2 regions of the Streptomyces sp. P5F9 genome follow, and region 2 is predicted to be linked to the other one. Evidence: predicted binding sites of a transcription regulator. Region 2 holds the regulator's gene; the other holds the start of a gene.
What was found. The regulator HrcA, encoded in region 2, represses chaperone genes, less so after heat shock. The targets are predictions, from matches to a motif close to TTNGCACTCNGNNNNNCNGAGTGCNAA.
Positions count from the first base shown of each region.

Region 1: groL (chaperonin GroEL) is a predicted target of HrcA. The motif match lies at 2,553-2,579, and genes of this name have one in related genera.

Region 1 is NZ_JBXVPZ010000111.1:4,073-19,898, reverse strand. Features, by position in the region: gene AC31A1_RS19710 (ATP/GTP-binding protein) at 1-641, shown strand, start outside; gene groL (chaperonin GroEL) at 762-2,390, opposite strand; gene AC31A1_RS19700 (cold-shock protein) at 2,731-2,937, opposite strand; gene AC31A1_RS19695 (MoaD/ThiS family protein) at 3,369-3,644, opposite strand; gene thrC (threonine synthase) at 3,759-5,075, opposite strand; SAM riboswitch class I at 5,091-5,237, opposite strand; gene AC31A1_RS19685 (glucosyl-3-phosphoglycerate synthase) at 5,428-6,372, shown strand; gene AC31A1_RS19680 (alpha,alpha-trehalose-phosphate synthase (UDP-forming)) at 6,478-7,893, shown strand; gene otsB (trehalose-phosphatase) at 7,975-8,838, opposite strand; gene AC31A1_RS19670 (DUF3263 domain-containing protein) at 8,882-9,133, opposite strand; gene AC31A1_RS19665 (extracellular solute-binding protein) at 9,186-10,451, opposite strand; gene AC31A1_RS19660 (ROK family protein) at 10,562-11,503, shown strand; gene nagA (N-acetylglucosamine-6-phosphate deacetylase) at 11,584-12,714, shown strand; gene AC31A1_RS19650 (1-phosphofructokinase family hexose kinase) at 12,832-13,761, shown strand; gene AC31A1_RS19645 (carbohydrate-binding protein) at 13,772-14,743, opposite strand; gene cdgB (diguanylate cyclase CdgB) at 14,885-15,826, opposite strand, start outside.
Region 2 is NZ_JBXVPZ010000085.1:22-15,847, forward strand. Features, by position in the region: partial or broken gene AC31A1_RS16535 (Uma2 family endonuclease) at 1-298, shown strand, start outside; gene AC31A1_RS16540 (DUF3097 domain-containing protein) at 276-1,085, opposite strand; gene AC31A1_RS16545 (MBL fold metallo-hydrolase) at 1,120-1,839, opposite strand; gene hrcA (heat-inducible transcriptional repressor HrcA) at 2,013-3,029, shown strand; gene dnaJ (molecular chaperone DnaJ) at 3,030-4,166, shown strand; gene AC31A1_RS16560 (nitronate monooxygenase) at 4,311-5,387, shown strand; gene AC31A1_RS16565 (16S rRNA (uracil(1498)-N(3))-methyltransferase) at 5,384-6,142, shown strand; gene AC31A1_RS16570 (VOC family protein) at 6,159-6,551, shown strand; gene AC31A1_RS16575 (hypothetical protein) at 6,640-7,200, shown strand; gene AC31A1_RS16580 (S41 family peptidase) at 7,246-10,479, shown strand; gene AC31A1_RS16585 (histidine triad nucleotide-binding protein) at 10,605-10,958, shown strand; gene AC31A1_RS16590 (ribonuclease Z) at 10,965-11,870, shown strand; gene AC31A1_RS16595 (adenosine deaminase) at 11,891-12,880, shown strand; gene AC31A1_RS16600 (MFS transporter) at 13,042-14,376, shown strand; gene AC31A1_RS16605 (TetR/AcrR family transcriptional regulator) at 14,481-15,071, shown strand; gene AC31A1_RS16610 (MFS transporter) at 15,514-15,826, opposite strand, start outside.

The DNA.
Region 1 (15,826 bases), on a different contig from region 2:
CCGGTTCGCAGACCATCGTGCGCGTCGCCGCCAGGAACAGCCCGCCCCAGGACACCGCCGCGCTGCTGACCTGGCTGGAGCGGCGAGAGCTGCGCGCCCATGCCGAGGTGGTTTTCCAGCACACCCTCAACGATCAGAACGTCCGGCACCTCGGAGAGTTCCTGAGCGCGCTGGTCGAGGCCCGGTCCTCCTACGTCGACCAGGCCGTCCTGTGCGAGCGTGCGCATACGGCATCGACGTCCGCCGTGGCACGCCTGCTGCTGGCTCTGCACTCCACGTCCCTGTCCGAACAGCTCGCCGCCATGGTGGACACCTTGAGCAAGGAGCGGTCGGCGCAGGACGTCACTCGGCTGGTGATTGATCTGGAGACCCTCGACAACCCTCTGAAACCGCTGTCCTGGTCTGTTGTGCAACGCCTCCTGCGCAACGTGGTGCGCACCCGGTCCACCGCCCATCAGGCCGCCATGGCCTGCGCGTTCGAAGTGACCGACCGTTCCCGGTGCGCCGACTACCTGATCTCCAAGGCCGAGGCCGTGCACGGCAGACGGTTCAAGGAAGAGCTGAGGAAGGAACGCGACCGCTACAAACGCAAGGGCCTGCCGTTGACCCTGGTTTTCCCGCTCGGTGTGCCCGTCCTCTAGAAGCAGGTGCGGATCGGGGCTCGGCTTCCGGCACAAGGTCCGGACACGCCCGAGGGCGGTACCCCCTGTCGGAACAGGAAGTACCGCCCTCGGTAAGACCGTTGATCAACCAGAGGTCGATCAGAAGTCCATGTCACCGCCCGGCATGCCGCCGCCGGCACCCGCGCCGGCACCGGCCTTTTCGGGCTTGTCGGCGATGACGGCCTCGGTGGTGAGGAAGAGCGCGGCGATGGACGCGGCGTTCTGCAGGGCAGAGCGCGTGACCTTCGCCGGGTCGATGATGCCCTCGGCGATCATGTCCACGTACTCACCGGACGCGGCGTTGAGGCCGTGACCGATGGGCAGGTTGCGGACCTTCTCGACGACGACTCCGCCTTCGAGGCCACCGTTGACCGCGATCTGCTTCAGCGGGGCCTCAAGGGCCAGCTTCACGATCGCGGCACCCGTGGCCTCGTCACCTTCGAGCTCAAGCTTCTCGAAGACGTGGCCCGCCTGGATGAGCGCGACGCCGCCACCGGCGACGATGCCCTCCTCGACGGCCGCCTTCGCGTTGCGAACGGCGTCCTCGATGCGGTGCTTGCGCTCCTTGAGCTCGACCTCGGTGGCCGCGCCCGCCTTGATGACGGCGACGCCGCCGGCGAGCTTGGCGAGGCGCTCCTGGAGCTTCTCGCGGTCGTAGTCCGAGTCGCTGTTCTCGATCTCGGCGCGGATCTGGTTGACGCGACCGGCAACCTGGTCCGCCGAGCCCGAGCCGTCGACGATCGTCGTCTCGTCCTTGGTGATGACGACCTTGCGGGCGCGGCCGAGGAGATCCACGGTCGCGTTCTCCAGCTTGAGGCCGACCTCCTCGGAGATGACCTCGCCGCCCGTGAGGATGGCGATGTCGCCGAGCATGGCCTTGCGACGGTCACCGAAGCCCGGAGCCTTGACGGCGACGGACTTGAAGGTGCCGCGGATCTTGTTGACGACCAGCGTGGACAGGGCCTCGCCCTCGACGTCCTCGGCGATGATCAGCAGCGGCTTGCCCGACTGCATGACCTTCTCCAGGAGCGGGAGCAGGTCCTTGACGTTGGCGATCTTCGAGTTGGCGATCAGGATGTACGGGTCGTCGAGCGACGCCTCCATACGCTCCATGTCGGTGGCGAAGTACGCCGAGATGTAGCCCTTGTCGAAGCGCATACCCTCGGTGAGCTCCAGCTCCAGACCGAAGGTCTGGGACTCCTCGACGGTGATGACGCCTTCCTTGCCGACCTTGTCCATCGCCTCGGCGATGAGCTCGCCGATCTGGCTGTCGGCGGCGGAGATGGAGGCCGTAGAAGCGATCTGCTCCTTGGTCTCCACGTCCTTGGCCTGCTCCAGCAGGGCACCGGAGACGGCCTCGACGGCCTTCTCGATACCGCGCTTGAGGGCCATCGGGTTGGCGCCGGCGGCTACGTTGCGCAGGCCTTCCTTGACGAGGGCCTGGGCGAGCACGGTCGCGGTGGTCGTACCGTCGCCGGCGACGTCGTCCGTCTTCTTGGCGACTTCCTTGACCAGCTCGGCGCCGATCTTCTCGTACGGGTCCTCCAGCTCGATCTCCTTGGCGATGGAGACACCATCGTTGGTGATCGTGGGGGCGCCCCACTTCTTCTCAAGGACGACGTTGCGGCCCTTGGGGCCGAGGGTGACCTTGACGGCGTCGGCGAGCTGGTTCATACCGCGCTCAAGGCCTCGCCGCGCCTCCTCGTCGAACGCGATGATCTTGGCCATGTGAAGTGGTCCTCCCGGACTGGGGTGGATTGCTCCGGACCGCGCTGGCGCCCGCGACGGACGGCTCGCCTGCCCCGTGGTTCCTTGCACCACTTGGCCTGCGGGCCTCACCGACCCGATCCTTCGTTATCACTCTCACCTTCAGAGTGCTAACGCCAATGATTAGCACTCGGCATGGTCGAGTGCAAGCGGCTCCCAGGTTCTGGCACCCACTCCGGCCCCCGCTCCGACCCCGGCTCCGGGCATGCCGAAGGGCCCGTACCCCAGGAGGTGACCCCCCAGGAGTACGAGCCCTTCGGTGAGGAACGAAGAACGTCGCTGCTGTTCGTCGGCGCGTGCTTCAGCTGGTCGCGAGCCGGACCATGTCCGCCTGCGGCCCCTTCTGACCCTGCGAGATCTCGAAATCGACCCGCTGACCCTCTTCCAGGGTGCGGTAGCCGTCCATCTGAATCGCGCTGTAGTGGACGAAAACATCCGCACCACCGTCGACCGCGATGAAGCCGTACCCCTTCTCCGCGTTGAACCATTTGACGGTGCCCTGAGCCATGCCTAACTCCCCTATTACTGGCCCTTGCACGGACCCGCACTTCGCGGATCCGGGTCAGACCTCACCCCCCACAGGATTGGGGGCGTGCGCCGGAACGCGTCGACCGCGGCCGAATGTATCCGTCCAACTGCCGTCTGCAACAGGTCAATCCGACGAGAATTCCGGGCAGGACCGGTCGGGAATATACGCAGAATTCGTCCGACTTCAGGGCAAGTCGGGCCCGATAAAGGGAACATAACGCGCAAAAGACCTGCACACTTTGGCTACTTCTCATCGCACGCGGAGCGGGTACTCATATGCGTCCGGCATGCGGAGTGGAGCGGGTTCCCCAACTGTACCCCGCTCAACCCTACAGAATTGCCCCCTCCGCTTCTCTCACGGAGGGGGCAATTCGATGAACTCTTGGTAATCGGCGTTACCGAGGGTAATTATCAGCCGCCGGCGACGGCCGGAATGATCGACACCCCGGCCCCGTCCGGAGTGGCCGTCTCCAGCCCCTGCTCGAACCGCACGTCGTCGTCGTTCACGTACACGTTGACGAACCGCCGCAGCTTCCCCTGATCGTCCAGGACGCGGGCAGAGATCCCGGCATGGTTCTTCTCCAGGTCGCCGATGACCTCGGCGAGGGTGGCCCCTTCGGCGGTCACCTCGGCCTGCCCGCCCGTGTAGGTGCGGAGAATGGTAGGGATGCGGACACTAACGCTCATGCTGATGACCTCCGGTCAGGTGATACCCCAAGGGGCGCGGGGCTGTGTTGAATCTGCGGCTACCGCCGCGTGGGCGCGACCAGCCCCCACCGGCCCGCAGACAAAAAAACGACGCTACGACGCAAGCCCAGCTTCCCTGAACGACTCAAGGTTCGGCCGGATCGTCGCGGTGAGCCCAGTACCGGCAACCGCATCCAACGTCTTCAGGCCATCCCCGGTGTTCAGCACAACCGTGGTCAGCGTCGGATCCAGCAACCCGTTCTCGATCAGCTTCTTCGCCACACCAACGGTCACCCCACCCGCGGTCTCCGCGAAGATTCCCTCGGTCCGCGCCAGCAACTTGATCGCGTCGACGACCTGCTCGTCGTTGACGTCCTCGACAGCCCCACCCGTACGCCGAGCGATGTCGAGCACGTAAGGCCCGTCCGCCGGGTTCCCGATAGCCAGCGACTTGGCGATCGTGTTCGGCTTCTGCGGCCGTACGACGTCATGCCCCGCCTTGTAGGCGACGGAAACCGGCGAGCACCCCTCCGCCTGCGCCCCGAAGATCTTGTACGGCTTGTCCTCGACGAGCCCGAGCTTGATCAGCTCCTGGAGCCCCTTGTCGATCTTCGTGAGCTGCGACCCGGAGGCGATGGGCACGACCAGCTGGTCCGGCAGCTGCCACCCCAGTTGCTCGCAGATCTCGTAGGCCAGGGTCTTGGAGCCCTCCGCGTAGTACGGCCGGAGGTTGACGTTGACGAACCCCCAGCCCTCGCCCGCCGGGTCACCGATCAGCTCGGAGCAGAAACGGTTCACGTCGTCGTAGTTGCCCTCGATGCCGACGAGCTCGCCGCCGTAGATCGCGGCCATGACGACCTTGCCCTGCTCCAGGTCGTGCGGGATGAACACGCAGGAACGGAAGCCGGCCCGGGCGGCGGCGGCACCGACGGCGCCCGCGAGGTTGCCGGTGGAGGAGCAGGAGAGGGTGGTGAAGTTGAAGGCGCGGGCCGCTTCGATGGCCTGCGCCACGACGCGGTCCTTGAAGGAGTGCGTCGGGTTGCCGGAGTCGTCCTTGACGAACAGCTTGCCCGCGTCGACGCCCAGTTCGCGGGCGAGGTTGTCGGCCTGGACGAGCTTGGTCCAGCCGGGGTTGATGTTCGGCTTGTCGGCCACGTCGGCGGGGACGGGCAGCAGGGGCGCGTACCGCCAGATGTTCGCGGGGCCCGCTTCGATGCGCTTGCGGAGCTCTTCGGTGTCGTAGGCCGAGAAGTCGTAGGCGATCTCCAGCGGGCCGAAACACTCCTCGCAGGCGAAGACCGGACCGAGCGGGACGCGGTGGCCGCACTCGCGGCAGGACAGCGCGGCGGCGGGGCCGAGATCAACGGCGTTCGCGGAGTTCGTGTCCGTGTTCACGGAGTTCGTGGTGCTTGCAACAGTCTGCGCAGCCATGGAGGCGAGGCCCTTTCCTCATCTTCCTCACGACGCATTTCGCCATGAGACGGATTTGGCACCTTCCCGAGCCGGGAGCCTCGCCACATCAACGTGACAGGACCGGCTGGAGGGTTGCCGGGGCTTCAACGGGCCGTATCCCTCTGCCCCTCTGGATGAGCGGTGTTCAGTTGTGTATGCGGTTGTGTCACTTGCGTGAGCGTTGACGGCCCCCGACATGCGATGGTCATCAGCGTTGTTCAAGACTGTAACCGAAGGCCAGGACAGTTGAGTGAGCCGTCCGAACCGCGAGACGGATCACACACTCTGTGTGATCACCTCTCGCCGAGAGAACGCAGAGGAGCCGCGCAACGTGCTGAAGGAAGTCGAGCACTGGCTGAGCACCCGCTCCTGGTCCCTGACCGACCGGCCGCTCCACAAGATTCTGGCCGCGAAGCACCGCACGGGCCAGTCGGTATCCGTCGTGCTGCCCGCGCTCAACGAGGAAGCGACGGTCGGCGAGATCGTCGCGATCATCCGTCACGACCTCATGCAGCAGGTCCCGCTCGTCGACGAGATCGTCGTCGTCGACTCGGGGTCGACCGACCGCACCTCCGAGGTGGCCGCCGCGGCGGGCGCCCGGGTCGTGCACCGGGACGACATCCTGCCGCGCATCCCCGCCGTGCCCGGCAAGGGCGAGGTGCTGTGGCGCTCGCTGCTGGTCACCAGCGGCGACATCGTCGCCTTCATCGACGCGGACCTGAAGGAGTTCTCCTCGGACTTCGTCACCGGGATCGTGGGCCCGCTGCTCACCGACCCCGGGGTCGACCTCGTCAAGGCGATGTACGACCGTCCGCTCGGCGGCGCTGCCGGCCAGGGCGGACGCGTCACCGAGCTGATGGCCCGCCCGCTGCTGAACATGCACTGGCCGCAGCTGGCCGGTTTCGTGCAGCCGCTCGGCGGCGAGTACGCGGCCCGCCGCTCGCTGCTGGAGCAGCTGCCGTTCCCGGTCGGGTACGGCGTCGAGCTGGGCATGCTGGTGGACGCGCTGCACCTGGTGGGGCTGGACGCCCTCGCCCAGGTCGACGTCGGGGTGCGCAAACACCGGCACCAGGACGGGCAGGCCCTGGGCCGGATGGCCGCGCAGATCTACCGCACGGCTCAGCTGCGGCTGGCCCGCGGTCACCTGATCCGGCCGTCCCTGACCCAGTTCGAACGGGGTCCGGACGGCTTCGAGCCGCGCACGTACTCCGTGGACACGGAGGAACGCCCGCCGATGGCCGACATCACCGAGTACCAGTCACGCAAGGTCGCATAACCGCACAGTTACAGACGCTCACGGACGGTCGTATACGGACTCATACAGTCCGCCGACGACCGTCCGTACGTTTGAGCGTTTCCAGCCCGGGCTAGGTTGTGCCGTATGGCTTCTACGTCGTCACCCTCGCCCGCGTCCGGTGCCGCTCAGGTGCTCGTCGCGTCCAATCGCGGCCCGGTCTCGTACGAGGTGGGCGATGACGGTTCGCTGCGCGCCAAGCGCGGTGGCGGCGGGCTGGTGTCCGGGCTGTCGGCGATCGGCCCGGACGCGGGCGCGCTGTGGGTGTGCTCGGCGCTGTCCGACGGCGACCGCGAGGCCGTACGGCGCGGGGTCGGCGAGGACGGCGTGCGGATGCTGGACATCCCGGCGGACGTGCACGCCGACGCGTACAACGGCATCGCCAACTCCGTGCTGTGGTTCGTCCACCACATGCTGTACCAGACCCCGCTGGAGCCGGTCTTCGACGCGGAGTTCCGGCGGCAGTGGGCGTCGTACGAGGCGTACAACCGGGCGTTCGCCCAGGCGCTGGCGGAGGAGGCGGCGGAGGGTGCCGTCGCGATCGTGCAGGACTACCACCTGTGCCTGGTGCCGGGGATGCTGCGCGAGCTGCGGCCGGACCTGCGCATCGGCCACTTCTCGCACACACCGTGGGCGCCGGTGGACTATTTCCGGATGCTGCCGGACGACATCCGTGAGCAACTGCTCACAGGCATGCTCGGCGCGGACCGCCTCGGCTTCCTCACCCACCGCTGGGCGGACGCGTTCACGGCCTGCTGTACGGAGTTCACCGGCGGCCTGGGTGACACCCGGATCGGCGTCCACGGCCTGGGCGCCGACGCCGACTTCCTGCGCGCCCGCTCGCACGAGCCGGACGTGGAGGAACGGATCGTCGCGCTGCGCGAGGAAATCGGCGCGAACCGCAGGACCATCGTCCGCGTCGACCGCACCGAACTGTCGAAGAACATCGTGCGCGGACTGCTGGCGTACCGCCAACTCCTCGACGACCACCCGGAGTTGCTGGAGAAGGTCGTCCACGTGGCCTTCGCCTACCCGTCCCGGCAGGACCTCGCCGTCTACCGCGACTACACGGCCGAGGTGCAGCGGGTCGCCGACGAGATCAACTCCCGGTACGGGACGCCCGGTTGGACCCCGGTGGTCCTCCACGTCAAGGACGACTTCGCCCGCTCGCTGGCCGCGTACCGCCTCGCCGACGTTGCGCTCGTCAACCCGATCCGCGACGGCATGAACCTCGTCGCCAAGGAGGTCCCGGTCGTCTCCGACGAGGGCTGCGCGCTGGTCCTGTCCCGGGAGGCGGGCGCCTACGAGGAGTTGGGCGAGGACGCGATCCCGGTCAACCCGTACGACGTGATCGGCACGGCCGCCGCCCTGCACGAGGCGTTGACCATGTCGGCCGGTGAACGGGCCGAGCGGACAAAGAGACTGACAGCGGCGGCTACGGCCCTGCCCCCGGCCCAGTGGTTCCTGGAGCAGCTGAACGCGCTGCGGGACCAGGTGGGTTGAGCGGCGGGGGTCGCTGGAAGCTGGGGTCATTTCTAACCACTGCGGCCTCCACCACCGGTTAGAAATAACCCCAGCCGCGAGTCACCCCAGGTGGGCCGCGAGCGACGACAGCAGTCCTACGACTCCTGCCGCGCCGTCCACCACCAGGTCCGCCCGTTCCCGCAGCTCCGTGACCTCGTCGCTGCCGCTGCACACCAGCAGCCCCGGGATGCCGTCCGAGCGGAGTTTCTCCACCGCCGCGAACGCGGGGAGGTCGCCCAGGTCGTCGCCGGCGTAGAGGACCGACTCGGCGCCGGTCTCGCGGAGGTACTCGGTGAGGGCTACGCCCTTGTCCATGCCGGGCGGCCTCAACTCCAGGACCATGCGGCCCGGTTCGACGATCAGGCCGTGGCGGGTGGCGAGGTCGGTGAGGGGGGCGCGGAGGGCTTCGAAGGCCGCCTGGGGGTCGGCCGCCCGGCGGGTGTGGACCGCGACGGCTCGGCCCTTCTCCTCGATCCAGGTGCCCTGCCACGCGCCGATCCCGTCCAGGAAGCCCGGGAGTTCGGCGCGGACCGCCGCGACCCCGGGGTGCGGGGCGGGAGCGCTGACCGTGCTGCTCACCGCGTCCCAGCGTTCCGTGCCGTAGTGGCCCAGCACGACCAGGTGCTCCAGGCCCGGGACGCCCGCGAAGCCGCCGTTGCGGACCGCCACGCCCGCCGGGCGGCCGGTGATCACGGCCACGGACGCGACCTTCGGGGCGAGGGCGGCGAGCGCCGGCACCGCGCCCGGGTGGGCGCGGGCCTGCTCGGGGTCCGGGACGATCGGGGCGAGTGTGCCGTCGAAGTCGAGGCCGATCACCGCGGAGGCCGGTTCGGCGAGGATGGCCTCCAGCGCCTCACGCCCGGCGCGGGTGACGGGGGTCGGCAGTGCGTGCAGGGGATCGGTGGAGTCCTGAGGGCTGCCCATGTCGACGACCCTATCCGGGCGGGGCCGGGACCCACACCTGCCGCTACCTCTCCGTACGCCTCGTTTCACGGACCCGTCTCAGCCTGTTCACCGTCACCGGGTCGTGGGCCAGGGCCCGCTCGTCGTCCAGCAGGGCGTTGAGCAGCTGGTAATAGCGCACGGGGGCCAGGCCCAGCTCCTCGCGGATCGCGCGCTCCTTCGCGCCGGGGCCGGGGAAGCCGCGACGCTCCAGTGCGAGGATGTCCTGTTCCCTCCGGTCGAGGGCGGGAAGCCGCGAGGGCCGGTCCTTGTCCATGCCTGCACCGTAGACCCCGCCACTGACAACGGCCCCGGACGCTGCTCGGCTCCTACTTTCCGCTCTCCGCCAGCGACGCCGCCGCCTGCAACTGCCCCAGCACCGCCCCCGGGCTGCCGTTCGCGGCCACCGCCTGCCCTATCCGCTTCTTGATGTCCGCGCTGACCGTGGCCCAGGAGGTGTTGCCGACCGGGTAGAGCGTGGACAGCGGGAGTTCCTCCAGGAAGGGCCGCAGGTCCTTGTCCTGCCGGGACTCCCGCATCGCCTCGGACGCGGAGTTGGTCACGGGCAGGAGGTCGTACTCGCGGGAGAAGGCGAGGACGTTCTTCTCGCTGTAGACGTAGTCGAGGAAGTCGCCGATCTGCTCGCGGTGGCCGTTCTGCCTGAACGCGGCCATCCAGTCGGCGACGCCCATCGTGGTCTTGGCCTTGCCGGTGCGGCCGGGCATCGCGACCGTGCCGAACTTGACGCCCTTCTTGGCGGCCTGCTGCATGAGGGTCGGGTGCCCGTTCAGCATGCCGACGTCACCGTCGGCGAAGGCGGCGAACGCGTCCGCGCGGTTGAGCTCGGCGGGCGCGACGGGCCCGGTCAGGCCCTTGGCGACCAGGTTGTCGCGCAGCCAGGTGAAGGTGGAGATGTTCGCCGTGGAGTCGAGGGTGTACGTGCCGATGTCGTCGGTGTAGCCACCGCCCCCGCCGAGCAGCCACTGCATCGTCTCGGCCTGCGCCTCCTCGGACCCGAGCGGCAGCGCGAACGGGTACTTCACGCCCTTCTCCTTCAACGCCTCCGCGTCGGCGGCCAGCTCGCTCCAGTCCTTCGGCGGGGTGAGCCCGGCCTCGGTGAAGAGGGTCTTGTTGTAGAAGAGGACGCGCGTGGACGCGGCGAACGGCATGCCGTACTGGATGTGGTTCACCTGCCCCGCGTCCAGCAGCGGCTCCAGGAAATCGGCCTCTACGGGGATGGAGAGCAGGTCGGCCGTGGAGTACAGCTTGCCCGCGTCGGCGTAGTCCGCGTACGCGCCGATCTGCGCCATGTCGGGCGCCTTGCCGGCCGCGACCATCTCCTTGACCTTGCGGTCGACGTCGTTCCAGGAGTAGACGCTGACCTCGACCTTGACGTTCGCGTGCTTCGCCTCGTACGCCTTGACGAGCTTGTCCCAGTATTTCTGCGAACTGTTGGACGCGGAGTCGCCGTAGTCCGCGGCGACGAGTCTCAGGGTGACATCACCCGAGTCCCCGCCGAGGCCACAGCCACCGAGGACCGCCGTCATGCCCAGTGCGGACACCACCGCGATCATTCCTGTCCTACGCCGCTGCACCGCTGAATCCCCAACCTTTGCTGTCGTGACGTTCGCTCTGCGAACCCATAAGGTCTACACCACGCGAGTGGACTAGACCTCTCGCGGGTGTACGGGCCACACTGTCCCCCGTGAGACATGTCATCGCCCTCGACGTGGGCGGCACCGGGATGAAGGCCGCCCTAGTAGGGGCGGAGGGCGAGTTGCTGCACCGGGCCCGCCGGGCGACCGGCCGCGAACGCGGCCCGGACGCGGTCGTCGAGCACATCCTCGGCTTCGCCGCCGAACTGCGCGCGTACGGCGAGGAGCACTACGACGAGCCCGCGGCTGCGGCCGGCGTCGCCGTCCCCGGCATCGTCGACGCCGAGCGCGGCATCGCCGCCTACTCGGCCAACCTCGGCTGGCGCGACGTACCCCTGCGCGACCTGCTGGCCGGAGAGCTGGGTGTCCCGGTCGCCCTCGGCCACGACGTCCGCACCGGCGGCCTCGCCGAGGGCCGCATCGGCGCGGGCAAGGGCGCCGACCGCTTCCTGTTCGTGCCGCTCGGCACCGGTATAGCGGGCGCGATCGGCATCGACGGCCGGGTGGAGGCGGGCGCGCACGGCTTCGCGGGCGAGATCGGCCACATCGTCGTACGACCGGGCGGCACCCCCTGCCCCTGCGGCCAGACCGGCTGCCTGGAGCGGTACGCGTCCGCCGCGGCGGTGACCGAGGCCTGGGCGGCCGTCTCCGGCGCCCCCGGGGCGGACGCGGCGGACTGCGCGAAGGCGGTCGCCTCAGGAGACCCCCGCGCCGAAAAGGTCTGGCAGGAAGCCGTCGACGCCCTCGCCGACGGCCTCGTCACCGCCCTCACCCTCCTGGACCCCCGCACGATCATCATCGGTGGCGGCCTGGCGGAAGCGGGGGAAACGTTGTTCACACCACTGCGGAAGGCGGTCCAGCACCGGATCACTTTCCAGAAGCTGCCGACGATCGTCCCGGCTGCCCTAGGGGACACAGCCGGATGCCTAGGTGCAGGCCTCCTGGCCTGGGACCTCCTCAACCACACCGACCGCACGGAGGTAGCACGCTGATGGCAACCCCCCCAGGGGCGCGAGGAACTGCGCGACCAGCCACACACAGCCCGCAGCCCGCAACCGGTACAAGGCCCCTCATCCTGTCCGGCGCCACAGTGGTCCTGCCCACCGGAACGGTCAAGAACGGCCGCCTCATCATCGACGGCACCCGCATCACCGGCGCCGCCCCCGAGAACGCCCAGGTACTCGACGTCACCGGCTTCACGCTGGTACCGGGATTCGTAGACATCCACAACCACGGAGGCGGCGGAGCCTCGTTCACCTCCGGCACCCCCGAGGACGTCCTCAACGGCATCCACACCCACCGCCTCCACGGCACCACAACCGTCGTCGCCTCCACCGTCACCGGCGACATGGACTTCCTCGCCCAACGCGCCGGCCTCCTCTCGGAGCTGGCCGAGCAGGGCGACCTCGCCGGTATCCACTTCGAGGGCCCGTTCATCTCCCCGTGCCGCAAGGGCGCCCACTCCGAGGAGCTGCTCCGCGACCCCGACCCCGCGGACGTCCGCAAGCTGGTGGACGCGGCCCGCGGCACGGCGAAGATGGTCACCCTCGCGACCGAACTCCCCGGCGGCCTCGACTCCGTACGCCTCCTCGCCGAACACGGCGTGATCGCGGCGATCGGCCACACGGACGCGACGTACGAGCAGACGGTGGAGGCGATCGACGCGGGCGCGACCGTCGCCACGCACCTGTTCAACGCGATGCCGCCGCTCGGTCACCGCGACCCCGGTCCGATCGCGGCGCTGCTCGAAGACGAGCGCATCACCGTCGAGTTGATCAACGACGGTACGCATCTGCACCCGGCGGCACTGGAGCTGGCGTTCCACCACGCCGGTGCGGAGCGCGTCGCGTTCATCACGGACGCGATGGACGCGGCGGGCTTCGGTGACGGGCGTTACATGCTCGGCCCGCTGGAGGTCGAGGTGAGTGAGGGTGTGGCGCGGCTGGTGGAGGGCGGTTCGATCGCGGGCTCGACCCTCACCCTGGACCGGGCCTTCAAGCGCGCGGTGACGGTCGACCGGCTGCCGGTCGAGGACGTGGTCGCCGCGACCTCGGCCAACCCGGCCCGGCTGCTGGGGAGTTACGACGAGATCGGCTCGCTGGAGCCCGGCAAGTACGCGGACCTGGTGCTGCTGGACTCCGCGTTCGACCTCAAGGGCGTGATGCGACGCGGCACTTGGGTGGTCGATCCCCAACTGGGATGAAATGTACCGCTGTTGAGGCGGCGGTCGGCCCGGGAGACTGGGAGGACCGCCGCCTCTTTGGCATGATCGGGCCCGAACTGGACGGCGGATACACATACTTCGGGGGAGGTCGGCCCGGTGATCCTCACGGTGACGCTGAACACCGCTCTCGATATCACTTACCGGGTACGGGAGTTGCGACCGCACGCTTCGCACCGCGTGTCCGAGGTGACGGAACGCCCCGGCGGCAAAGGTCTGAACGTGGCCCGGGTCCTGGCCGCCCTGGGCCACGAGGTGACGGTCACCGGCTTCACGGGCGGCGCAACCGGACGCATCGTCCAGGACCAACTCACGGGCACCCCAGGCGTGTTGGACGCACTCGTCCCGGTCTCCGGCGCGACCCGCCGCACGATAGCGGTGGTCGACGAGCTGACAGGTGACACGACTCAACTCAACGAGCCCGGCCCGACGGTCACGTCGACGGAGTGGACGGCCTTCCAGGAGGCGTACGCGGCCCTGTTGGGCGGGGTCTCGGCGGTGGCCCTGTGCGGAAGCCTGCCGCCCGGGCTGCCGGTGGGCGCATACGCCGGCCTGATCCGCGCCGCACGTACAGCGGGCGTCCCCGTCCTCCTGGACACCAGCGGCGAACCCCTGCGCCGAGGAGTCGCCGCCCGCCCCGACATCGTCAAGCCCAACACCGACGAACTGGCCGAACTCACCGGCTCCCACGACCCGTTGCGCGCCACCCAGGACGCGCGTCGCCGGGGTGCACGCACAGTGGTCGCCTCCCTGGGCGCGAAGGGCCTGCTGGCGGCAACCCCGGAAGGCACCTGGCACGCGACACCCCCGGCCCGCATCCACGGCAACCCGACCGGCGCGGGCGACTCGGCGGTCGCGGGCCTGCTGTCGGGCCTGGTGGAACGCCTGCCGTGGCCGGACCGGCTGGCACGGGCCGCAGCACTGTCGGCGGCGACCGTACTGGCGCCCGCGGCGGGCGAGTTCGACCGGGCGGCGTACGAGGAGCTGCTGGGGCGGGTCGCGGTGACGGGGGAGGTCAGCGCGGCGTGAGGCGCCCCGGTTACTTCTTGACCTGGCCCTGCTTCACCCACAGCTGGTCCAGCAGGACGTTGCAGCTGTCGCCGTTCTCGCAGGACAGGGTGAGCGTGTTGCTGCCCTTGGTGAGGGTGGGCCACGCGAAGCTCGTCGTCCAGCCCTTCTCGAAGTCGCCGTCGGCGGCCTTCGCGTAGTTCTTCAGGCTGAACGGGCTTCCGAACTTCTTGCCGTTGATGCTCAGCGTCATCTGCTGGTCGTCGCTGGTCGAGCTGTAGTGCGCGAACACCGTGTAGGTGCCGTCCGAGGGGATGCCGTTCACCTGCCAGCTGACCGAGGCGCCGACGGTGTTCAGACCCGTCACATAGACACCGCCTGCGGCGTCGGCGCCCTTGACGTCCGACGCGAGGGTGGCTCCGCCCTGGAGGTTCAGCGCTTTGGCGTCGATGGTCTGGGTGTCCAGCCCGCTCGACGCGCTGGTGCTCGGCGACGGACTCGACGAGGCGCTCTGCGAAGCCGAAGGCGTGGAGCCGGCCTGGTCGCCGCTCTTGTTGTCGTCGTTGCCGTTCATCATCGCCACGCTGATCCCGATGACGACCGCGGCGACGACCGCGATCGCGCCGATCAGCAGGCCCTTGGTGTTGGGGCCGCGGCCCCGGCCGTTGCCGCCGCCGTTGTTGTACGACGGGGGCTGCTGGCCGGCCGGGGGGCCGCCGGGGAAGGTCTCCGGGGCCTGGTAGTGCGCGTTCGGCTGGGCGCCGTAGGGCTGCTGCTGCGGGACGGTCTGGCCGTAGGGCTGCTGGTACTGGGCCGTGGGGGCCGCGGCGGCCTGCTGGCCGCCGTACTGGCGCTCGCCCACCGGGCGCACTCGGTTGACCGAACCCGGGTAGCCATAGCCACCGCCGGAGGGCGGCTGGGCGCCGTTGGCCTGGCCGTCCTCGTACAGGTAGCCGAACGGGTCGTCCTCGGGCGTGCTCGCGCCGTTGTTGCCGGGCGTCATCCCTAGGTACTCCTCAACAGGTGCGGGTTCAGATACGTCAGCTTCAGACACGTCTGGTTTACGTCTGGAGAACTGCGAGCCTACCCGCTCCCGGTCGTCCAAACGGGTGACTCAGGCCGCATCAGACCACTGACCTGGAGATCATCCAGCGCGTCTGTGCTGTTTGGGACGAGATCGTTTCTCGATGTACATCCGTTCGTCAGCGGACTTCAGGACCTCGTCCGCCGTCATGCCGCAGTGGGCCCACCCGATACCGAAACTGGCCCCGACCCGCATGGCCCGGCCGTCGACCCGGATGGGCTGGATGATCTCGTTCCGCAGGCGTACGGCGAGGTCGGCGGCGTCGGCCTTGCCGAGCCCGTCGGCCAGGACGACGAACTCGTCGCCGCCGAGCCGGGCCACCGTGTCGCCGTCGCGCACCGCCCGGCCGAGCCGCCGCGCGACCTCGATGAGCACCGCGTCCCCCGCGTTGTGCCCGAACCGGTCGTTGATCGACTTGAAGCCGTCGAGGTCGCAGAAGAGGACCGCGAGCCCCTTGGTGCCGTCGTCCCGCTCGCCCTCGGGGGCGATGGTGTGGACGTGGTGGTCGTAGGCGTCGAGGAGGTCGGCGCCGGGGCGGAAGTCGAAGCCGTGGCCGTTCGCGTCGTAGGCCGCGTGTCCGTACGCGGCGTCGATGGACTCGATCTCGCCGGCGAACGCGGACTGCGGGCGCTGGCAGAGGCGGGCGGAGAGGCGGGTGCGCAGCTCCGCCGAGTTCGGCAGGCCGGTCAGCGCGTCGTGCGCGGCGCGGTGGGCGAGCTGTAGCTCGCGGCGCTTGCGGTCCTCTATGTCCTCGACGTGGGAGAGGAGGAAGCGCGGTCCGTCGGCGGCGTCCGCGACGACGGAGTTGCGGAGCGAGACCCAGACGTACGTGCCGTCCCGTCGGCCCAGGCGGAGCTCCGCGCGTCCGCCCTCCGCCGATGTTCTCAGCAGGGTGCCTATGTCCTCGGGGTGGACGAGGTCCGAGAAGGAGTAGCGGCGCATCGCGGACGCGGGGCGGCCGAGCAGCCGGCACAGGGCGTCGTTGCTGCGGAGTATTCGGCC
Region 2 (15,826 bases):
TGCCGAGGTCATCACGCTGCTGGTCGAGGTCGTCTCCACCGGCAGCGTCCATCGCGACTACGTAGTCAAGCGTTCGATCTACGCGGCGGCCAAGGTGCCCGGGTACTTGATCATCGACCCGGTCATGGCCCAGTGCGTGCTGTTCACCGAGCCGACGGGCACGGGCGAGGACGCGGACTACCGGTGCCGGCGCATGACCAAGTTCGGGGAGCCCGCCCCGTTGGAGCCCATCGGCGATGAGCTGGACACCAGCGCATTCGCCACCTATGAGAACATCACGCCTCACCGCTATCCGTGACGAAGTCGATCAACTCCTCGACCCTGCCCAGCAGTTCCGGCTCCAGATCCTTGTACGACCCCACCCTGGCCAGAATCGCCTGCCACACCGCACCGGTGTTTTCCGGCCAACCCAGGGACCGGCACACGCCCGTCTTCCAGTCCTGCCCGTGCGGGACGCGGGGCCAGGCGGCGATGCCCACGGAGGACGGTTTCACGGCCTCCCAGATGTCGATGTACGGGTGGCCCACGACGAGCGCGTGCTCGCTGGTGACCGACTGGGCGATGCGCCACTCCTTGGTGCCGGGGAGCAGGTGGTCGACGAGGATGCCGAGGCGGGCGTCCGGGCCGGGATCGAATTCCGCGACGATCGACGGGAGGTCGTCGACGCCCTCCAGGTACTCGACCACCACGCCCTCGATGCGCAGGTCGTCGCCCCACACCCGCTCGACGAGCTCGGCGTCGTGCCGGCCCTCCACGTAGATCCGCCCGGCGCGGGCCACGCGCGCGCGTGCACCCGGGACGGCCACCGAACCGGAAGCCGTACGAGTGGGCCGTAGCGGACTCGACACAGGCCTGACCAGGGTGACGACCCTGCCCTCCAGGAGGAAGCCGCGCGGTTCCATCGGGAACACCCGGTGCTTGCCGAAGCGGTCCTCCAGGGTGACCGTGCCGGCCTCGGAGCGGATCACCGCGCCGCAGAAACCGGTGCCCGGCTCCTCGACCACCAGGCCCGGCTCCGCGGGGACCTCGGGGGCCGGCTTGGGCTTCTTCCACGGCGGGGTCAGGTCGGCGGAGTACTGGCGCATTCGGATGACGATAGGAGAACCGGGCCGACCACCGTCACGACACGCCGAAACGCGTTGCCAACGCGTCCCGTTGGGCCCGCACGAACCCCGCGTCCACCACCGCTCCGTGACCGGGCACGTACAGCGCGTCCTCCCCGCCCAGTTCGAGGAGGCGGTCCAGGGCGGCCGGCCAGAGACCCGGTACGGCGTCGGGGCCCGCCTGGGGTTCGCCGGACTCCTCGACCAGGTCGCCGCAGAACACCACCGGCGGGTCGCCCGGCACCACGACCACCAGATCGTGGGCGGTGTGTCCCCGCATCGCCACCAGCTGGACCTCCGGGCCGCCGTCCAGTTCGAGCAGTGTGGGGCCCCACACATGTTCGCGGGGGCGTACGAGGATGTCCGCCGCGTTCTCCGCCGCCCGCGGGTCCAGCCCGTTGCGTACCGCGTCGGCCCGCAGCTCCTCACCACCGCTCTCGAACACCGCGTCCGCGCCCGCGGCCACGAAAACCGTCGCCCCGGCAAAGGCAGCCGCCCCCAGGACATGGTCGAAATGGGGGTGGGTGAGCGCGAGAAGCGGCACCCGGCGCCCGGCGAGCGCCTGCGCCTGCCTACGCAACCGCGCGCCCTCCGCCAGGCTCGACCCCGCGTCGATCAGCAGCGCCGAGTCCCCGCCGGTCACCAGCCCGACCGTGCAGTCCCAGCCGGGCAGCCGGCACCGCCCCACCCCGGCGGCCAGCCGCTCCCACCCCGCCTCTTCCCAAGTCACCCTCATACGGCGACGCTAACGGTGACGGCACTCAGGGCGTGACATCGCAGGACCGGCCTTGCCCGGGGTGTACCTCACAGCCGTACACTGGGCCGGGGAACGCTGGCACTCACGCGCACAGAGTGCCAGGAAAGGGCAGCCCGGCACCAAAACGGCGACCAGAACTGGAGGTGTGCGCGATGCTCAGCGAACGCAGGCTTCAGGTGCTGCGCGCCATCGTCCAGGACTATGTCGGCACCGAGGAGCCGGTCGGGTCCAAGGCGCTCACCGAGCGGCACAGCCTCGGCGTCTCCCCGGCGACCGTGCGCAACGACATGGCGGCCCTGGAGGACGAGGGCTACATCGCCCAGCCGCACACCAGCGCCGGACGGATTCCGACCGACAAGGGCTACCGGCTCTTCGTCGACAAGCTCGCCGGCGTCAAGCCGATGACCGGACCCGAGCGCAAGGCCATCCAGAACTTCCTCGACGGCGCGGTCGACCTCGACGACGTCGTCGGCCGTACGGTACGGCTGCTCGCGCAGCTCACCCGGCAGGTCGCCGTCGTGCAGTACCCCTCGCTGACCCGCTCGACCGTCCGCCACGTGGAGCTGCTGTCGCTGGCCCCCGCGCGCGTGATGCTCGTGCTGATCACCGACACCGGGCGGGTCGAGCAGCGCATGGTCGACTGCCCGGCGCCCTTCGGGGAGAGCTCGCTCGCGGATCTACGCGCGCGGCTCAACAGCCGGATCGCGGCCCGCCGCTTCGCGGACGTGCCGCAGCTCGTGCAGGACCTGCCGGAGGCCTTCGAGGCCGAGGACCGCGGCACGGTCGCGACGGTGCTCTCCACCCTCCTGGAGACCCTCGTCGAGGAGACCGAGGAGCGATTGATGATCGGCGGCACCGCCAATCTCACCCGCTTCGGACATGACTTTCCCCTCACCATCCGCCCCATCCTGGAAGCCCTTGAGGAGCAGGTCGTCCTCCTCAAGTTGCTTGGTGAGGCGGGGGATTCGGGCATGACCGTACGGATCGGTCACGAGAACGCCTATGAGGGACTCAACTCCACTTCGGTGGTGTCGGTCGGCTACGGTTCGGGCGGCGAGGCAGTCGCCAAGCTGGGCGTGGTCGGACCGACCCGCATGGATTACCCGGGAACGATGGGAGCGGTACGCGCAGTGGCACGGTACGTCGGACAGATCCTGGCGGAGTCCTAAGTGGCCACGGACTACTACGCCGTTCTCGGCGTGCGTCGCGACGCGTCGCAGGATGAGATCAAGAAGGCCTTCCGTAGGCTCGCGCGCGAGCTGCACCCGGACGTGAATCCGGACCCGAAGACCCAGGAGCGGTTCAAGGAGATCAACGCCGCTTACGAGGTGCTCTCGGACCCGCAGAAGAAGCAGGTCTACGACCTCGGCGGCGACCCCCTCTCGCAGGCGGGCGGCGGCGGAGCCGGCGGCTTCGGCGCGGGCGGCTTCGGGAACTTCTCGGACATCATGGACGCGTTCTTCGGCACGGCGTCGCAGCGCGGACCGCGCTCGCGCACCCGCCGGGGCCAGGACGCGATGATCCGGCTGGAGATCGAGCTCGACGAGGCGGCCTTCGGCACCACGAAGGACATCCAGGTCGACACGGCCGTCGTCTGCAACACCTGCAACGGTGAAGGCGCGGCTCCGGGCACCTCCGCCCAGACCTGCGACATGTGTCGCGGTCGCGGTGAGGTCTCGCAGGTGACCCGGTCCTTCCTGGGCCAGGTCATGACGTCCCGCCCGTGCCCCCAGTGCCAGGGCTTCGGCACGGTCGTGCCGACGCCGTGCCCGGAGTGCGCCGGTGACGGCCGCGTCCGCTCGCGGCGCACCCTCACGGTGAAGATCCCGGCCGGTGTGGACAACGGCACGCGGATCCAGCTCGCGGGCGAGGGCGAGGTCGGCCCAGGCGGCGGCCCCGCCGGTGACCTGTACGTCGAGATCCACGAGCTGCCGCACGCGATGTTCCAGCGCCGCGGCGACGACCTGCACTGCACGGTCACCCTCCCGATGACGGCGGCGGCCCTCGGTACGAAGGTGCCGTTGGAGACGCTGGACGGCATGGAGGAGGTCGACATCCGCCCGGGCACCCAGTCCGGCCAGTCGATCCCGCTGCACACCCGCGGCATCACACATCTACGCGGCGGCGGCCGGGGCGACCTCATCGTCCACGTCGAGGTCACCACCCCGACCAAGCTGGACGTGGAGCAGGAGCGTCTGCTCCGCGAACTGGCGCAGCTGCGCGGCGAGGAGCGGCCCATGGGGACGTTCCAGCCGGGTCAGCAGGGGCTGTTCTCCCGCCTCAAGGACGCTTTCAACGGTCGCTGAGAGGGTCCGGGGGCTGCCGCCCCCGGACCCTCTCTTCGCTCCGGACGGCCGTGTCCGCCATGGCCGGACCGGCTGAAAGTAGTGGCATGTGCCAGGGCCAAGGCCGGATTCGGACTTGTTCGGAGGACGTGACAACATGCCGTCATGTCCTCCGCACTGACCGATTTCTTCCCTCATCCGATCGTGCAGGCCCCCATGGCGGGCGGTGTCTCCGTCCCGCGCCTCGCGGCCGCCGTGGCCGAGGCCGGAGGGCTGGGGTTCCTCGCCGCCGGGTACAAGACGGCCGACGGCATGTACCAGGAGATCAAGCAGCTGCGGAGTCTGACGGGCCGCCCCTTCGGCGTGAACCTGTTCATGCCGCAGCCGGAGTACGCGGACAAGGCCGCGGTCGACGTCTACGCCCACCAGCTGGCCGGCGAGGCCCAGTGGTACGAGACGGAACTCGGCGACCCGGACAGCGGCCGTGAGGACGGTTACGACGCCAAGCTGTCCGTCCTGCTCGACAACCCGGTGCCGGTGGCCTCCTTCCACTTCGGGATCCCGACACCGGAGGTGCTGGACGCGCTGCGCCGGGCCGGCACCTTCACCCTCGTCACCGCGACCACCGTCGAGGAGGCCCTCGCCGTGCAGCGGGCCGGTGCCGACGCGGTGATCGCGCAGGGCGTCGAGGCCGGCGGCCACCAGGGCACCCACCGCGACCTCCCGGAGAACGACGGCGCGAGCCTCGGCCTGCTCTCCCTCGTCGCCCAGATCCGCGAGACCGTGAACCTCCCGATCGTCGCCGCCGGCGGTCTGATGCGCGGCAGCCAGATCGCCGCGGCCCTCGCGGCGGGCGCGAGCGCGGCCCAGCTCGGCACGGCCTTCCTCGCCGCCCCCGAGTCCGCCGCGCACGTCCTGCACAAGCAGGCGCTCACCAACCCCCTGTTCACGCGTACCGAGTTGACCCGCGCCTTCTCCGGCCGCCCGGCCCGCGGCCTGGTCAACCGCTTCATGCGCGAGCACGGCCCGTACGCCCCCGCCGCGTACCCGGAGATCCACCACCTGACCTCCCCGCTCCGCAAGAAGGCCGCCGCGTCCGGCGACCCGCAGGGCATGGCGCTGTGGGCCGGCCAGGGCCACCGCATGGCCCGCGAACTGCCCGCCGGCCGGCTGGTCGAGGTCCTGGTCGCCGAACTGGCCTCCGCCCGGACAGCGTTGTCGTCCGGGGGCGACCTCCGATGACCGCGCCGGTGTTCATCCTCGACCCCCTGAAGATCCCGGATTTCAGCGGCGGTGAGATCGTCCTCGACGGCCCCGAGGGGAGGCACGCGGTTTCCGTGCGGCGGATGCGGGCCGGTGAGGACATCGTCCTCACCGACGGACGCGGCCGGTGGACGGAGGGTGTCGTCAAGGCGGCCGAAGGCAAGGACCGGCTCGTCGTCATGGACCTGGAGTCCGTCAGCGAGGAGCCCGCGCCGCGGCCCCGCATCACCGTCGTCCAGGCCCTCCCCAAGGGCGACCGCGGCGAGCTGGCCGTCGAGACGATGACCGAGACCGGCGTCGACGCGATCGTCCCCTGGGCGGCCTCCCGTTGCATCACGCAGTGGAAGGGCGACCGGGGTCTCAAGGCCCTCGCCAAGTGGCGCGCCACCGCACGCGAGGCCGGCAAGCAGTCCCGCCGGCTGCGTTTCCCGGAGGTCGCGGACGCGGCGACGAGCAAACAGGTTGCGGCACTTCTGGCCAAAGCCGACTTCGCCGGCGTCCTCCACGAGGACCGCGACTACGGCAGCGAGCCCCTGGCCACCGCCGAACTCCCCGCCGAGGGCGAGATCGTCCTGGTTGTGGGCCCCGAAGGAGGCGTCTCCCCCGAGGAGTTGGCGCTCTTCGAGGACGCGGGCGCGAAGGCCTACCGGCTCGGGCGTAGCGTGCTGCGTACATCGACGGCCGGGACCGCGGCGACCGCCCTGCTCCTGGGCCGCACCGGACGCTGGTCCTGAACCAGGGGGGATCGCCGTGGAACTCGCCCAAGTACGGCTGCTCGTCACCGACTTCGCCGCCTGCTACCGCTTCTACGCCGAAGTCCTCGGCCTGAAGCCCCAGTCGGGGGCGGCCGAGGGACCGTACGAGAAGTTCAGCCCCGCGATCGGGTCCGCCGGGATCGCGCTCCAGGACCGGGCGATGATGGCCCAAGTCCTCGGCGAACTGGGTGACTTGGCGACCGGGCACCGGTCGCTGGTGGTGCTGCGGGTGGACGACCTGGACGGGTACTGCGGGCAGCTCACCGCCCGGGGCGGGGAGCTGCTGCACGGGCCCGCGCCGATGACGGACCGGATGCGGGTCGCCCATCTCAAGGACCCCGAGGGCAATGTGGTGGAGCTTCAGGAGTGGCTGCTGCTGCGCGGCTGAGGCCGTCCGCCGGGGAATTGCGCCCCCGGCGCGCGGGTGTCCGTATGCGCTCTTCCGTGTGCGCTGCGACGGTGACAGGCTGCCGCCCATGAGGGCGTTGAGACGGAACCTGCTTCGGCCGCGCGGGCGGCGGGTGGCCGCGGTGGCGGGGCTCGCGGTGGTGACCGTGGGCGGCGCCGTCGCGTGCCAGCCCGGTGATCTCAGCTCGGCGACCGTCGCGTACACCACCGACAAGACGGCGACCGCGGAGCTCAAGCGGGACCATGTGGGCGTGCGCTGGCTGACCTGCACGGGCAACTACGGCAACAACGACAAGGCCTACACGCCCGGGAAGACGCCCGCGCCGACCGAGACCACGGTCGTCAGCGTCGACTGCCAGGGGCAGACGACCGACAACCGGGACATCACCGTCACCGGCAAGGTCACCCGGGCCGTCGACGGCGCGTGTGTGCGCGGTGACCTGGTCGCCAAGGTGGCGGGCAAGCAGGTCTTCCACGTGACGGGGCTCGGCGACTGCAACGCGGCGACGCCGTCGTCCGTGAACAACCCGAATCCGACGCTGACTTACGGCCCGGGACCGACCGTGACGGTCACCAAGACGATCTGGTGCAAGGGCGACCCGACCTGCTGGCCTGTCGAAGGCAAGTGATCCAAAGGGCTGTCGGCGGATACGGTCGATGCATAACCTGATCAGGTGACTCAGCCCTCAGCGTCCGCAGCCCAGGCCTATCTCCGCTTCCCGCACCTGCACGGCGAGTTGGTCGCCTTCACCGCCGAGGACGACGTGTGGCTGGCGTCCCTCGACAGCGGCGGCCGGGCCTGGCGGGTCAGCGCGGAGAACGTGCCGGTGACCCACCCCCGCATCTCGCCCGACGGCACCACCGTCGCCTGGACCTCCACCCGCGACGGCGCCCCCGAGGTGCACATCGCCCCGGTCGACGGCGGGCCCGCCAAGCGCCTGACGTACTGGGGCAGTTCACGCACCCAGGTGCGCGGCTGGACCGCCGACGGCGAGGTCCTCGTGACCAGCACCCACGGCCAGGCCAACCTCCGCCGCAGCTGGGCCCGTTCGGTCCCGCTGGACGGCGGACCGGCGACGACCCTCCCGTACGGCTGGGTGGGCGACGTAGCCCGCGGTGAGCCGGGGACCGTCCTCCTGTCCGCCCCCATGGGCCGCGAGGCGGCCTGGTGGAAGCGCTACCGGGGCGGCACGGCGGGCAAGTTGTGGATCGACCGCGCCGTCCGCGACGGGGAGGGTGCCGGCGAATTCACGCGCCTGCACGAGGAGTTGGACGGCAACATCGAGTACCCGGTGTGGGCGGGGGAGCGGATCGCGTTCCTCTCCGACCACGAGGGCACCGGCGCCCTGTACTCCTCCCTCGCGGACGGCTCCGACCTCCGCCGCCACACCCCGCTCGACGGCTTCTACGCGCGGCACGCGTCCGGTGACGGCACCCGGATCATCTACTCCTCCGCCGGTGAACTCTGGCTCCTCGACGACCTGGACGGCGCCGAACCGCGCCGCCTCGACATCCGGCTCGGCGGCCAGCGCACCGACCAGCAGCCGTTCTTGGTGTCCGCGTCCCGCTGGTTCGGATCCGCGTCCCCCGACCACACCGCGCGCGGCAGCGCGGTCGCCGTACGCGGCGCCGTCCACTGGGTCACCCACCGCTCCGGCCCGGCCCGCACGCTCGCCGCCACCCCCGGCGTCCGCGCCCGACTGCCCCGCACCTTCCGCGCCGACGGCGAGGAGTGGGTGGTGTGGGTGACCGACGCCGAGGGCGACGACGCCCTGGAGTTCGCCCCCGCCACCGGCCTCGCCCCCGGCGCCACCCCGCGCAGACTCGCCGCCGGACAGCTCGGCCGCGTCCTCGCCCTCACGGTGGCCCCCGACGGCAGCCGGGTCGCCGTAGGCTCGCACGACGGGCGCGTCCTCCTCGTGGAGCGGGAGACCGGCGAGGTCCGCGAGGTCGACCGCAGCGAGGACGGCGACGCATCCGGCCTGGCCTTCTCCCCGGACTCGGCCTGGCTCGCCTGGTCGCACCCGGGCCCGCGCCCGCTACGCCAGTTGAAGCTCGCCAACACCACCGACCTGTCGGTCACCGAGGCGACCCCGCTCCGCTTCCAGGACTACGCCCCCGCCTTCACCCTCGACGGCAAGCACCTGGTATTCCTCTCCACCCGCTCCTTCGACCCGGTCTACGACGAGCACGTCTTCGACCTGGCCTTCGTGGTCGGCGACCGCCCGCACCTGATCACCCTCGCCGCGACGACCCCGTCCCCGTTCGGACCGCAGCGGCACGGCCGCCCCTTCGAGGCCCCCGACAAGGACGAGACCCCCGACAGCGAGGGCCGCCCGACCACGCGCGTCGACCTCGAAGGCCTGGCCGACCGCATCGTCGCGTTCCCCGTAGAGGCAGGCCGCTACACAAACCTGCGAGCGGCCAAGGACGGAGTGCTCTGGCTGCGCCACCCGGTCCAGGGAGTCCTCGGCGCCACCCGCGCGACCCCCGAAGACCCGGACCCCAAAACGGAGTTGGAGCGCTACGACCTCGCCCAGCAGCGCATCGAGCACCTCGCCGGGGACGCCGACCACTTCGAGGTGAGCGGCGACGGCAAACGCGTCCTGCTCTGGACCGACCACAAGCTCCGCGTCGTACCGAGCGACCGCCGAGCCTCCTCCGAGGACGACGACAACGACACCAACATCAACGTCGACCTGTCCCGCATCCGCCAGACCGTCAACCCGGCCGCCGAGTGGCGCCAGATGTTCGACGAGACCGGCCGCATCATGCGCGACAACTTCTGGCGCGCGGACATGAGCGGCGTCGACTGGACCGGCGTCCTCGACCGCTACCGCCCGATCCTCGACCGCGTCGCCACCCACGACGACCTGGTCGACCTCCTCTGGGAGGTGCACGGCGAACTCGGCACCTCGCACGCCTACGTCACCCCGCGCGGCGGCCACGGCCACGGCGAACGGCAGGGCCTGCTCGGCGCCGACATCTCCCGTCATGAGGACGGCAGTTGGCGCATCGACCGCATTCTCCCCTCGGAGACCTCCGACCCGAACGCCCGCGCCCCGCTGGCCGCCCCCGGCGTAGCCGTCCGCGCGGGAGACGCCATTCTCGCTGTCGCCGGCCAACCCGTGGACCCGGTGACGGGCCCCGCCCCCCTCCTGGTCGGTACGGCGGGCAAACCGATCGAGCTGACCATCTCCCCGGCCGGCGGCGGCGACCCCCGCCACGCGGTCGTCGTCCCCCTGGCGGACGAGGAACCCCTCTACTACCACGCATGGGTCGCCGACCGCCGCGCCTACGTCCACGAGAAGTCCGGCGGCCGCCTCGGCTACCTCCACGTCCCCGACATGCAGGCCCCCGGCTGGGCCCAGATCCACCGCGACCTGCGCGTGGAGGTGGCCCGCGAGGGCCTGGTGGTCGACGTCCGCGAGAACCGCGGCGGCCACACCTCCCAGCTGGTCGTCGAGAAACTGGCCCGCCGTATCGTCGGCTGGGACCTCCCCCGAGGCCTGCGCCCCTACAGCTACCCCGAGGACGCACCCCGCGGCCCGGTGGTCGCCGTAGCCAACGAGTTCTCCGGCTCCGACGGCGACATCGTCAACGCGGCGATCAAGGCACTGGGCATCGGCCCGGTGGTCGGCACGCGCACGTGGGGCGGCGTGATCGGCATCGACAGCAGGTACCGGCTGGTCGACGGCACGCTGATCACCCAGCCCAAGTACGCGTTCTGGCTTGAGGGTTACGGGTGGGGGGTGGAGAACCACGGTGTAGACCCGGATGTGGAGGTGGTCCAGCGCCCACAGGACTACGCGGCGGGCAGGGACACCCAGCTGGACGAGGCAATCCGCTTGGCGCTGGAGTCACTGGAGACCGTTCCGGCAAAAACCCCGCCAGTGCTGCCCACCTGAGGGGCGCGGGGCTGTGTCGATTTGCGGCTCCGCCGCGTGGTCGCGCTCAGCCCCCACGCACCCGCACCCAACGACGATACGATGCGCACCGTAAAGCGCCGCTCAACCCCCGGAGGGAATCCCACATGTCAGGGGACCCGCAGGACGACTGCCTGTTCTGCAAGATCGTCGCCGGCCACATCCCGGCGACGATCATCCGAGAGACGCCCACCACCGTCGCGTTCCGGGACATCAACCCCCAGGCCCCGACCCACGTCCTGGTGATCCCCCGAGTCCACTACCCCGACGCCGCTTCCCTCGCCGCAGCCGAACCGACAGTCGCCGCAGACATACTCCGCGAGGCCGGCGAGGTGGCGACCGACGAGAAGGTCGACAGCTACCGCGTCATCTTCAACACCGGCAGCGGCGTGGGCCAGACCGTCTTCCACGCCCACGCCCACGTCATGGGCGGCCGTGGCATGCAGTGGCCGCCCGGGTAACTCGCCGTGTCCGTACGTGAATTGGTGATCCTCGGCACCGCAAGCCAGGTCCCCACCCGCCACCGCAACCACAACGGCTACCTCCTCCGCTGGGACGGCGAGGGCATCCTCTTCGACCCCGGCGAGGGCACCCAGCGCCAGATGCTGCGCGCCGGGGTGGCCGCGCACGACCTCAACCGGATCTGCGTCACCCACTTCCACGGCGACCACTCCCTCGGCCTCGCGGGCGTCATCCAGCGCATCAACCTGGACCGCGTCCCGCACCCGGTCACCGCCCACTACCCGAAGTCGGGCCAGCGCTTCTTCGACCGCCTGCGCTACGCCACGGCGTACCGCGAAACGGTGGGCATCACGGAGTCCCCGGTGTCGGGGGACGGCGTACTCGCCACCACTCCCGCGTACACCCTGGAGACCCACAAGCTCTCCCACCCCGTCGAGTCCTACGGCTACCGCCTCACCGAGCCGGACGGCCGTCGCATGCTCCCCGACCGCCTCGCCGCGCACGGCATCAAGGGCCCGGACGTGGGCCGCATCCAGCGACAGGGGACGATCGGCGATGTGACCCTCGACGACGTCAGTGAGGTACGGCACGGCCAGCGTTTCGCGTTCGTCATGGACACCCGCCTCTGCGACGGGGTGCACGCCCTCGCGGAGGGCTGCGACCTGCTGGCGATCGAGTCGACGTTCCTCGACGAGGACGAGCAACTGGCCGTAGACCACGGTCACTTGACCGCAGGGCAGGCGGCCCGGGTGGCGCGGGACGCGGGTGTACGGCACCTGGTCCTCACGCACTTCAGCCAGCGCTACTCGGAACCGGAGGAGTTCGAGCGGCAGGCGCGGGCGGCGGGGTTCGAGGGGGAACTGACCGTGGCGCACGATCTGCTCAGGGTGCCGGTTCCGAAACGGCGGTAAAACACCCGTACGATACTTCGATGCCCATTCCCAAAGCCGAACTGCACCTGCACATCGAAGGCACCCTGGAACCCGAGCTGGCCTTCGCGCTCGCGGCCCGCAACGGCGTGGAGCTGCCGTACGCGGACACCGAGGAACTCCGGAAGGCGTACCTCTTCGAGGACCTCCAGACCTTCCTGAACCTCTACTACGAGCTGATGGCCGTCCTGCGCACCGAGCGGGACTTCGAGGACCTCGCCAACGCCTATCTCGCCCGCGCCGCCGCGCAGGGCGTACGGCACGCGGAGATCTTCTTCGACCCGCAGGCGCACATCGCGCGGGGCGTGCACATGGGCACGGTGGTGGAGGGCCTGTGGCGGGCGCTGGGCAGCAGCGAGACCAACCACGGCATCTCCACCCGCCTGATCCTCTGCTTCCTGCGCGACGAGTCCGCCGGCTCGGCCCTGGAAACACTGGAGGCCGCGAAGCCGTACCTCGACCGGATCACCGGCATCGGCCTCGACTCGGCCGAGGTCGGCCACCCGCCGGTGAAGTTCCGCGAGGTCTACGAGGCCGCCGCCGCGCTGGGCCTACGACGCGTCGCGCACGCCGGTGAGGAGGGCCCGCCGGCCTACATCACCGAGGCGCTGGACGTCCTCGGCGTCGAGCGGATCGACCACGGGCTGCGCTGCGTGGAGGACGAGGAGTTGGTGGCGCGCCTGGTGCGTGACCGCATCCCGCTCACCCTCTGCCCCCTGTCGAACGTCCGGCTGCGCGCGGTGGACGTCCTCGCCGAGCACCCCCTCCCCGCGATGCTGGACGCGGGCCTGCTCTGCACGGTCAACTCCGACGATCCGGCCTACTTCGGCGGGTACGCGGGCGACAACTTCGACGCGGTGCGGGAGGCCCTTGGCTTGACCGAGGAGCGGCTGCGGGAGCTCGCCCGGAACTCCTTCGTGGCGTCCTTCCTGGAGGACGACGAGGAGCGGCGGGCGGGGTATCTGGCCGAGGTGGAGGCGTACGTCTTCTAGATGGTCGATTCCAAGGTGAGCCCGTGAGCCCGTGAGCCCGTGAGTCCGTGGCCCGTCCCGAGTGGCGCTCGTCTCTCCCGTTTGACCTGAGTAGACCTGTCTGTCTAATCTGATGCGCGTCTAGACAGACAGGTCTACTCATGCTTCGGACGGGAATGGTCATGACGAATCTCTCGGTCGTCCCGGCGTCCACACCGGCGCGCACCTCGGATGCGGCGCGCGTCGACGCCGGATCTGCTTCCGGATCCGGCAACGCCGCCGTATCCGCCGCCGTATCCGCGCGGGGCCGACGGCTGCCGCCGAGAGTGGCGCTGTACGTACTCGCCTCGATCACCATCTCGTTCCTGGCGGCCTCCAGCGCGCCCACCCCGCTCTACGCGGTCTACCAGGCCGAATGGGGCTTCGACCCGATCACCGTCACCGTGGTCTTCGGCGTCTACGCGGTGGCCGTGCTGCTCGGGCTGCTCACCATGGGCAAGCTCTCCGACCACGTCGGCAGGCGGCCGGTGCTGCTCGCCGCGCTGGCGGCGCAGGCCGCCTCGATGATCGTGTTCGCCACCGCCGACGGCGTATCGGGGCTGATGGTCGCCCGGATCGTCCAGGGACTGTCGACCGGCGCCGCGCTCGGCGCGATCGGGGCGGGGATGATGGACATCGACCGGCCGCGCGGCACGATCACCAACGCGGTCGTCCCGGGCATCGGCACGGCGACCGGCGCGCTGGTCTCGGGCCTCGTCGTCCAGTTCCTGCCCGCCCCCACGCATCTGGTCTACCTCGGGCTGCTGGCGCTCTTCGTCCTCCAGGCCGTCGCCGTCGCGCTGATGGCGGAGACGGTGACCCGCAAGCCGGGGGCGCTGGCCAGCCTGGCGCCGGAGATCAAGCTGCCGCGCGCCGTGCGCCGCCCGATGCTGGTGGCCGCGCCGGTGCTGTTCGCCGTCTGGGCGCTGGCCGGGCTGTACGGGTCGCTCGGCCCGTCCCTCGCACGGCAGTTGACCGGTTCCAGGTCCGAAGTCCTCGGCGGGCTGAGCCTGTTCGTGCTCGCCGGGGTGGCCGCCGTCTCGGTGCTGGTCCTGCGGACGGCGGCGACCCGCACGGTGATGCTCACCGGCATCCTCGCGCTGATCGCCGGGGTGGCCCTCACCCTCGTCTCGATCCGCGACTCCTCCGCCACCGGCTTCTTCGTCGGCACCGCCATCGCGGGCGTCGGCTTCGGCAGCGGGTTCCAGGGCGGTATCCGTACGGTGATGCCACTGGCCCGGCCGCACGAGAGTTCCGGAGTGCTGTCGCTTCTCTTCGTCGTCTCCTACCTGGGCATGGGGGTGCCCGCCGTGATCGCCGGGTTCCTCGTCGTCCACGCGGGCGGACTGACCGCCACCGCGCAGGAGTACGGCGTCGCCGTGATCGTCCTCGCGGCGTTCGCGCTGCTCGGGCTGGTGCGCGGCGGCCGGGACGGGGCGGCGGTCCTCCCGGGCGAGCGGGTCGGCGGCAACGCCTGAGGGGTGGCCTCCGGCCGGGACGCGGCCGGGACAGGGTGGGGATTCCGTCGGAGGGGCGCGACCGGCGCATAATGTAGACAGATCTGTCTGAAGGAGTGACCGTCATGGCGAGTGTCCAGAGCACCGCGAAGCCGTCGGCGCGTGAGCGCCTGCTCGCCGCCGCGAACGAGCTGTTCTACGCCGAGGGCGTGCAGAGCGTCGGGATCGACCGGGTCATCGAGCACGCGGGCGTGGCCAAGGCGTCGCTGTACAACACCTTCGGCGGCAAGGAGCAGCTCGTCCGGGCCTACCTCGACACCCGGCGCGCGGGCACCGCCGACCGCATCGCCCGGGCTGTCGCGGAGCACGACACGCCCCGCGAGCAGATGCTGGCGATCTTCGAGACCCAGGGGCGGCAGTTCGACCGGCCCGACTTCCGCGGCTGCGCCTTCATCCGGGCCGGCGCCGAGGCCGGCCCCGGGCTGGTCCAGGAAGCGGCGGATGCCTATCGCGGCTGGATGCGCGAACTCTTCACCCGCCTCGCCGCCGAGGCCGGCGCCGCCGACCCCGACACCCTGGGCCACCAGCTCCACATCCTCTACGACGGCGCCGGCGTCTCCGCCCTGATGGACCACGACTCCACAGCGGCCGCGGCCACCCGCGCGGCGGCCTCCGCCCTGATCGCGGCGGCGACGGGCGCATCCGCCGAGGCCTGAGCGCGCCCGGCACGCGAGCGTGGATCACGCGGTGCGCCAGGGACAGGGACACTGACGCGGCGTCGGTGGAGCGGCCTGGCCAACGCACCGGCCGCCGGCTCCGGTCGGCCCGATCCGCGGACGGTATGCCGCGGCCCGCTCGGCCGACGCCTGTCCGCCGGTTTCCCGACGCGGCACCACTGGATGATCGATTCCGAGGGATCGGATCGGCTGCGCGCGGGGGACGAGGGTGCCCAACGGCAGTGTACGAAGGCGGAGTTGGACACCCTCGCGACCGCACTTCATGCGAAGACCGACGACCTGCTGAAGGCATCCCGGCATCTCGCACCATGCCGGCCGGCCGTGCGGAGCACCCCGCGGCTCACCGACGCCGAGCGCCCGCGCCATGCGGCGAATCCTCGCGGTGACCGCCTACGACCACTGACCCCTTGGAATCGATCATCTAGCCGCCGCTGCCGGTGGCTGTGGCACCCGCGTGACGGGGGCCTGCCGTGTCGTAGGCCCCCTGGGCCGGGACGGCCGGGGTGTCCAGCGGGATCTCGACGACCGGCTGCTCGGGCGCGCCGATCTCCGGTACCGGTCCGGTGGGGATACCGCCGGACGCGGCGACCACGGCGCCCGGGGCGCCCCCGCGCCGCCGGACCGTGCCCGGCACCAGCAGCCGGCCGCCGGTGTGGAGAGCGACCCCGGTCATCGGCACGGCGATCACGATCAGCCCCACGGCGAGGATCGCGCCCATCGCCGGGAACCCGGCC